DNA from 3 places in the Streptomyces sp. NPDC094032 genome. Region 1 is predicted to be linked to each of the others. Evidence: riboswitches for the same ligand, from Rfam matches in the RefSeq annotation. Region 1 holds a riboswitch; each other region holds the start of a gene.
The links. A riboswitch is a leader RNA that binds a small molecule or an ion and turns the genes downstream of it on or off. The one in region 1 is predicted to bind cyclic di-AMP.
Positions count from the first base shown of each region.

Region 2: another riboswitch for cyclic di-AMP. It lies ahead of ABTZ54_RS06185 (M23 family metallopeptidase); the one in region 1 lies ahead of ABTZ54_RS21900 (C40 family peptidase).
Region 3: another riboswitch for cyclic di-AMP. It lies ahead of ABTZ54_RS21125 (transglycosylase family protein); the one in region 1 lies ahead of ABTZ54_RS21900 (C40 family peptidase).

Region 1 covers NZ_JBEOUE010000015.1:135,716-137,908, reverse strand. The annotation lists gene ABTZ54_RS21905 (ATP-binding protein) at 147-587, shown strand; gene ABTZ54_RS21900 (C40 family peptidase) at 693-1,169, opposite strand; cyclic di-AMP (ydaO/yuaA leader) riboswitch at 1,173-1,347, opposite strand; gene ABTZ54_RS21895 (hypothetical protein) at 1,688-2,047, opposite strand; gene ABTZ54_RS21890 (ATP-dependent Clp protease proteolytic subunit) at 2,001-2,193, opposite strand, start outside.
Region 2 covers NZ_JBEOUE010000003.1:21,195-23,387, reverse strand. The annotation lists gene ABTZ54_RS06190 (PP2C family protein-serine/threonine phosphatase) at 1-662, shown strand, start outside; cyclic di-AMP (ydaO/yuaA leader) riboswitch at 864-1,009, shown strand; gene ABTZ54_RS06185 (M23 family metallopeptidase) at 1,022-2,131, shown strand.
Region 3 covers NZ_JBEOUE010000014.1:148,521-150,713, reverse strand. The annotation lists gene ABTZ54_RS21125 (transglycosylase family protein) at 159-887, opposite strand; cyclic di-AMP (ydaO/yuaA leader) riboswitch at 891-1,065, opposite strand; gene ABTZ54_RS21120 (transglycosylase family protein) at 1,324-2,193, opposite strand, start outside.

The DNA.
Region 1 (2,193 bases):
CCGCTCGCCCGTCGCAGGGTTCACCGCATCGGGCGATAGATATCCGCATATCTTGGCCGATCGCCACCCAGGGCGGCGCGATCGGTGGCAGTGTGGCGCGCAGCGCAGTCCGGGTCCGTGCCCGGTGGGAAAGGGGCGGTGTCGCCATGGCAGATCACCAGGAAGCAACCGTCACGCTGCCGAGCGATCCCGCCTCGGTGTCGGCCGCCCGGCGGTACGTCGCCGACGTCCTCGGGTCCTGGGGGCTCGGCGACCTCGACGACGCGGACGACATCGCGGAGTCGGTGCGGCTGATCGTCTCGGAGCTGGCGACCAACGCCGTCCAGCACACCTTCGGCCAGTCGCCGACCTTCACGGTCGACGTCCGCCTGGAGCGCGAGGAGCTGTTGCGCATCGGGGTGACCGACAGCCATCCGCGCTGGCCGCAGCGGCTGCCCGCCGCCGTGCAGCAGGACAACGGGCGCGGCCTGGTGATCATCCGCTATCTCGCGGCCGAGGCCGGTGGGCGGCTCTCGGTGACGCCCACGGAGGAGGGCGGCAAGACGGTCTGGATCAGGCTTCCCTGGCCCACGACGCAGGCCGCGTAGCGAGGGCGAGGGCGAGGGCGAGGGGTGTCGGGCGGGAGGAGGGGCCGGCGGCGCCACCGGGCGCTCCTCCCGCACCGTCGTTCAGCGCGTCAGCGCGTCAGCGCATCAGCGGACGCGGCCGTAATAGACCTTCGAGCTCCAGATCTTGTCCAGCTTCACCCATGAGCCGGTCTTCGGCGAGTGCCAGATCCTGTTGTTACCCGCGTAGATTCCGACGTGGTACACCCTTCCGCCGGAATGGAAGAAGACCAGGTCCCCCTTCTGCCGGCCGGCCGCCGAGATGTGCCGGGTCTTGTTGTACTGCTGCTGCGCGGTGCGGGGCAGCGTCTTGCCCGCCTTCTTGTACGAGTAGAGCGTGAGGCCCGAGCAGTCGAAGCGACTTGGCCCCGTGGCTCCGTACCTGTAGGGCGATCCCTTCTTCGAGGCGGCGACGTTCAAGGCCTTGTTGGCGTAGGACGTCGCGGCCTGGGCCTCCGGCGCCGCTCCTGGGGCGAGCAGCGTGCCGCCGACGGCGGCGAGGGTGAGAGCCGAGACGGCTCCGGCCCGGGACAGCAGGGACGGGACATGAATCTGCGCAGTCATGCGCAACCCTTCGTCAGCCGCCTGTGAAGGATGACCTGTCGGGTTCGGGCAGGCGAAGATGCCCGGCCGCGGCTGCGGCTTCACCCCGAGGAACGTCCGCACACTGCGCGAACGTCCCGTACTGCTCGGGTCCTCCACTCCTGCCGATCCACTCCTGTCGACCAGACGTCCGGGACAGCGGCAGGACTCGGCGTCCGCCCGGACCGCCCCGCCGTGGGTGGCGGGGGCTTGTCGTCGTCGAGGATCTTGACCCACAGGCAGGGCGAAATCCGAGCTGAAACGGCGATATGTGAGGCTCCTCACGACTGATCCATACGGGTGGACAGTCGGGTTTCTCGATCTTCGGAGTTTTGGCCGATGAGCCCTCCACCTGCGAGGGAAAGCCCGATTCCGCCAGATGTGTACTTCTGTGGCGCAACTCGTATGAGCTTGATGTCGATGTGTCGACTACGCCGAACGGGGGAGCGATTCTGCGGCCCCCGTGCCCCGGCCGGCCCTCGACACGACACGCGGGAGTGTCAACTCGCGGGCTCCTCGGGGACGGTGACCCGGCCGGCCCGTCGCTCTCCGTCCAACACCCGTAACGCGCGCGCCAATGTGTCGGCGTGGACCTCGCTCTCGCCCCGCATATGCATGAGCGTCAGGGCATCGCGGAGGGCGGCCGCCCGTCCCACCAGCGCCTGGGCGGCGCGGAGCGCCCCATAGGTATGCGTGGATCTGGATGGATTGATCCGCCCCAGGAGGTCGACGACTTCGAGGTAGCTGTCGACGAACTCGCCCTCGGCGCGCGTCAGTGCGGGGAGCGGCGGCGGCTCCGGGACCACGGCGGGCTCACCCCTCCCCGGCGCCGGCGGCGCGGCCGCGGCTGCGCACCACATGGTCCACGATCCCGTACGCGAGGGCGGCCGGGGCGTCCAGGACGGTGGTCCGGTCGGTGTCGGCGGCGGCCTGCTCGCGGCTCCGGCCGGTGTGCTCGGCCAGGAGGCCGACGACCAGCTCCCGCTGGCGCAGCAATTCCCGGGCG
Region 2 (2,193 bases), on a different contig from region 1:
TGGTCGTCGGCGACGTGCGGGGCAAGGGGCTCGACGCGGTGGAGGCGGTCGCCGTGGTCATCGGCGCCTTCCGCGAGGCGGCCGAGCTGGAGCCGACGCTGGAGGGGGTGGCGCGGCGTCTCGACCGGGCGCTGGACCGGGAGGGCACCCGGCGGGACGGGCCCGACGCCTTCGAGGGGTTCACGACGGCGGTCCTCGCGGAGATCCCGCGCGGCGACGGGCTCGTACGGGTGGTGAACCGGGGGCATCCCGAGCCGCTGCTGCTGTACGGGGACGGCGGGCTCGACCGGTTGGTGCCGAGCGAGGCCGCGCTGCCGCTGGGGATGGCGGAGCTGGCGGCGTGGCCCGACCGGGCCGACGAGACGCCGTACCCGGCGGGTGCGACGCTGCTGCTCTACACGGACGGTCTCTCGGAGGCGCGGGACGCGCGGGGGGTCTTCTACGATCCGGCGGCGCGGCTCGCGGGGCGGCTCTTCCCCGGTCCCGAGGAGCTGTTGGACGCGCTGGTGGCGGATGTGCGCCGGCACACGGGCGGTGGTTCGACCGACGACATGGCGCTCCTTGCGGTGAGCCGCCCGGCGGCTGGGCAGCAGGAGCGGCGGCGGACGATGCCGGTGGTGCCGCCGGGCGGGGCCTCGCCGGAGGGCGGTGACCGGCCGTAGTCGGGGGGTGTCACTCCGATAACAATTGATACAACGTCAGATTCTGGGTGTGACCGGGATCCCGTCTGACTGGGGGTCAAGTCGGGCCATTCCCTGTCAATTCAGCTAATGATCAAGGGGAACGGCTTGGAATCGGGAGGCCGTGTCTATTAACGTTCGATAACGCAGCGCGGTCGTCCCAGCCGTCGCAAGAGACGGCACCGCGCGCGTGCGCCGAATTCCGCAAGGGAACCGGGGAACCACCACTTGGGGTGAATCGGGCCACGCCGCACCCGTGCGGCACACCCGTAGGAGACCTTCCTGCTCCGAACCCGTCAGCTAACCCGGTAGGCGAGAAGGAAGGAAAGGAGAGCGCCTCCGTGGCCTCCAACACCCCCGCTCCCGAAGCCCCCTTCGACTCTTTCGGCGCCTACGGCGCCGCGGGCACGGGCGGGGAGGAATGGAACCCCACCGAGGACTCGCTGCGGGCCCAGAACCGCTCCGGCGGCCGTCACCGGGTCGTCAAGCAGCGCTCCAACTTCGCCCGCTCCTCCACCGTCCTCGGTGTCGGCGTCATCGCCGCCGTCGGCGCGGGCGGCCTGGCCACCGCGCAGGACAAGCCCCCGGTCGCCATAGCCCTGCCGGACCTCGGCCTGCCCAACGCCTCCGAACTGCCCGGCATCGGCGACCTCATCGGCGGCGACGAGAAGGACTCCGGCGCGAGCACCGAGGTCACGAACAACCCGCAGCCGCTCACCGCCCTCACCTACACCACTCCCCAGGACACCGCCTCCGCCGACGCGCCCGCGGGCAGCGAGCGGCAGGCCGACGCCGGCGAGGCGCTGCGCGCCCGCATCCTCCAGCAGGCCGAGCAGCAGCAGGCCGCCGCCGACACCGCGGAGAAGGAGGCGGCGCAGAAGGCCGCCGCCGAGAAGGCCGCGGCGGAGGCCGCGACCAAGGCCGAGGCGGCGGCCAAGGCGGCAGCGGCGGAGAAGGCCGCGGCCGAGGCGAAGGCGAAGGCCGAGGCGGAGGCGGCCGCCAAGGAGGCGGCGGCGAAGGCCGAGGCCGAGCGCCTGGCCAAGCTGGCCGCGAGCTACGCGCTGCCCACCTCCTCGTACACGATCACCTCCACCTACGGCGAGGCCGGCTCGATGTGGTCCTCCGGCTACCACACCGGCCTGGACTTCGCCGCGCCCACCGGCACCCCGGTCAAGGCCGTCCACAGCGGCACCGTGAAGTCGGCCGGCTGGTCCGGCTCGTACGGCTACCGGATCGTCCTGGAGCTGCCGGACGGCACCGAGGTCTGGTACTGCCACCTGTCCTCGATGACCGTCGGCGCGGGCCAGTCCGTCGGCACCGGCGACACCATCGGCCGGGTCGGCGCCACCGGCAACGTCACCGGCCCCCACCTCCACCTGGAGGTCCACACCCCGTCCGGTGGCGGCATCGACCCGGCCGACTGGCTGCGGTCGAAGGGCCTGACCGTCTGAGGTCCGCCGCTCCTCCCGGAGAATCCGCCGCTCCTCCCGGAGAAGCGGAATAGGCACGGCCG
Region 3 (2,193 bases), on a different contig from region 1:
CGCCCCCTGGGACGAAAAAGGACCCAAGGGCATGCATCTGAGGACGAAAGACCCCTTACTACCGATGGGTAAGGGCCCGAACGGGGAAACCCCGGCCCGGAGCGCACGGGGGAAGGGCGCTCCGGGCCGGGGTGGTCACCGCGGGAGGGTCGTCAAGCTCACTTGAGGTGGAGCTGCTGGCCCGGGTAGATCAGGTCGGCGTTGGTGACGACGTCCTTGTTGAGCTCGAAGAGCTTGGCCCAGCCGCCCTTGACGCCGTGCGCCTGGGCGATCTTGCTGAGGGTGTCGCCGGCGACGACCTTGTACTCGCCGTCACCCTTCTTGACCTTCTGGCCGGTGGGGGTGGTGACGGTCTTCTTGGAGACGGTCTTCTTCTGCGTGGCCTTCGGCGCCTGGCGCTGCTCGCTGCGGGTCGTCGGCTGCTCGGTGGAGCGCTTCGACGAGGAGGAGCTGGAGGACGAGGAAGAGGACGAGCTGGAGGGGCTCGACGAGGCGGAGCCGCCGTTGTAGGTGGCGCTGGAGAGACCCACGCCACAGCTCGGCCACGCGCCCTTGCCCTGGCCGGCCAGGACCTTCTCGGCGATGGCGATCTGCTGGGACTTCGACGCCTGGTTGGCGGTCGGGGCGTAGGCGGTGCCGCCGTACGCGGCCCAGGTGGAGGCCGAGAACTGCAGGCCGCCGTAGTAACCGTTGCCGGTGTTGATGGACCAGTTGCCGCCGGACTCGCACGCGGCGACGGCGTCCCACTCGGAGGCGGTGGCGGCCGAGGCGGTGCCCGCGGTCATCAGCGGGGCGGCGACGGCGACACCGGCGACACCGGCGAGCGTGATGGCTCGGGTGGCCTTGGAGGGACGACGGTGTTTGCCCTTGTTGCCGGAAAACAGCATGGGAATTCTCCTCACCGACGCCTACGAGGTGAGCTGTCGGGTTCGGGCGTAGTGAGTTGCCCGGCCGCGTGTCCTTGCACGCGGCTTCACCCCAAGCCGATCGTCGGCCGTCTGTCTCAACGGCCGGGGCCGGCACTTACCTTGGGTCCCCCGCTCCTGCCTTCGGCGCTGACGCGACGACTGTTCCCATCGGTCGGCGGCAGGATTCGGCGTTACCGGTCGACGGGGCCCGCGGTGGCGAGCGGTCACGACCGTAGACATAGACCCGGCGGAAGTTCAAAGACCATCAACCCGGAAAAATCGCCCCTACTTGCTCCCCGGGGAGGGGTGTTTACGCAGGTGAGGGGCGACGCGAGCAAACTTTGCGGACGTGACACGCCAGTTCGGCAAGAGAGACCCATGTCTCACTTACTCATAACGGACATTCAGCTACGAACTACTCCGCCGCCGGGGCGGGCGCAGGCGTCAACTCAAGGCTCTGACCAGGGAGGATGAGGTCCGGGTCGACGCCGACCGTCTTCTTGTTGGCGTCATAGAGGGCGGTCCAGCCGCCGGGCAGCGCGTTCTCCTGCGCAATGTCCGACAGACTGTCACCCGGCTTGACGGTGTATTCGCCAGCCTTGCCCGAGTTGTCCGACTTCTGCCCGATGACCGTGCCTTCGGCCGTCGCGTTACCGCCGGTCACGCCATCCGCCGACCCGTCAGCCGGTGCGGCGTGACGTCCGGATTCGGGCGTGGCGTCCGAATTGCCCGGCTGCTCTGGCGCGGCGTCACCACGGTGCTTGCCGGAGCCGGGGGTGGCCGGATCCGTCGTACCGGGAGTAGCGGGGGTACCCGGGGTACCCGGGGTACCGGGAGCGCTCGGCGTACCGGACGCGTCCGGCGTACCCGGCGTCGTCGGCGTGCCGGGCGTCGCGGAGCCGCCGGGGGTGGCCGGGGTCGCGGGCGCGGTCGTGGCGCCGCCCGACGGGGTCGCGGGGGTGGCCGGGGTCGTCGTGCTCGCCCCGGAGCCGGCCGGGGTGCCGTCGGTCCGGTTGGACTCGGCGACCGGACCGGTGGACGCCTTGGGCTTGACGGCGGCGCCGGGCGCGACGGCGGGCTTCCTGCCGTCGTTCTTCAGGCCCGCGATCGGCGCGCAGGTGGCCCACTGGGTGTCACCCGCGGCGAGCGCCTTGTCGGCGATGGCGATCTGCTGCGCCCGGCTGGCGAGGTCCGCGCTCGGCGCGTACGCGAGGCCGCCGTGGCGCTCCCAGCTCTCCTGGGTGAACTGGAGACCGCCGTAGAGCCCGTTGCCGAAGTTGGCGCT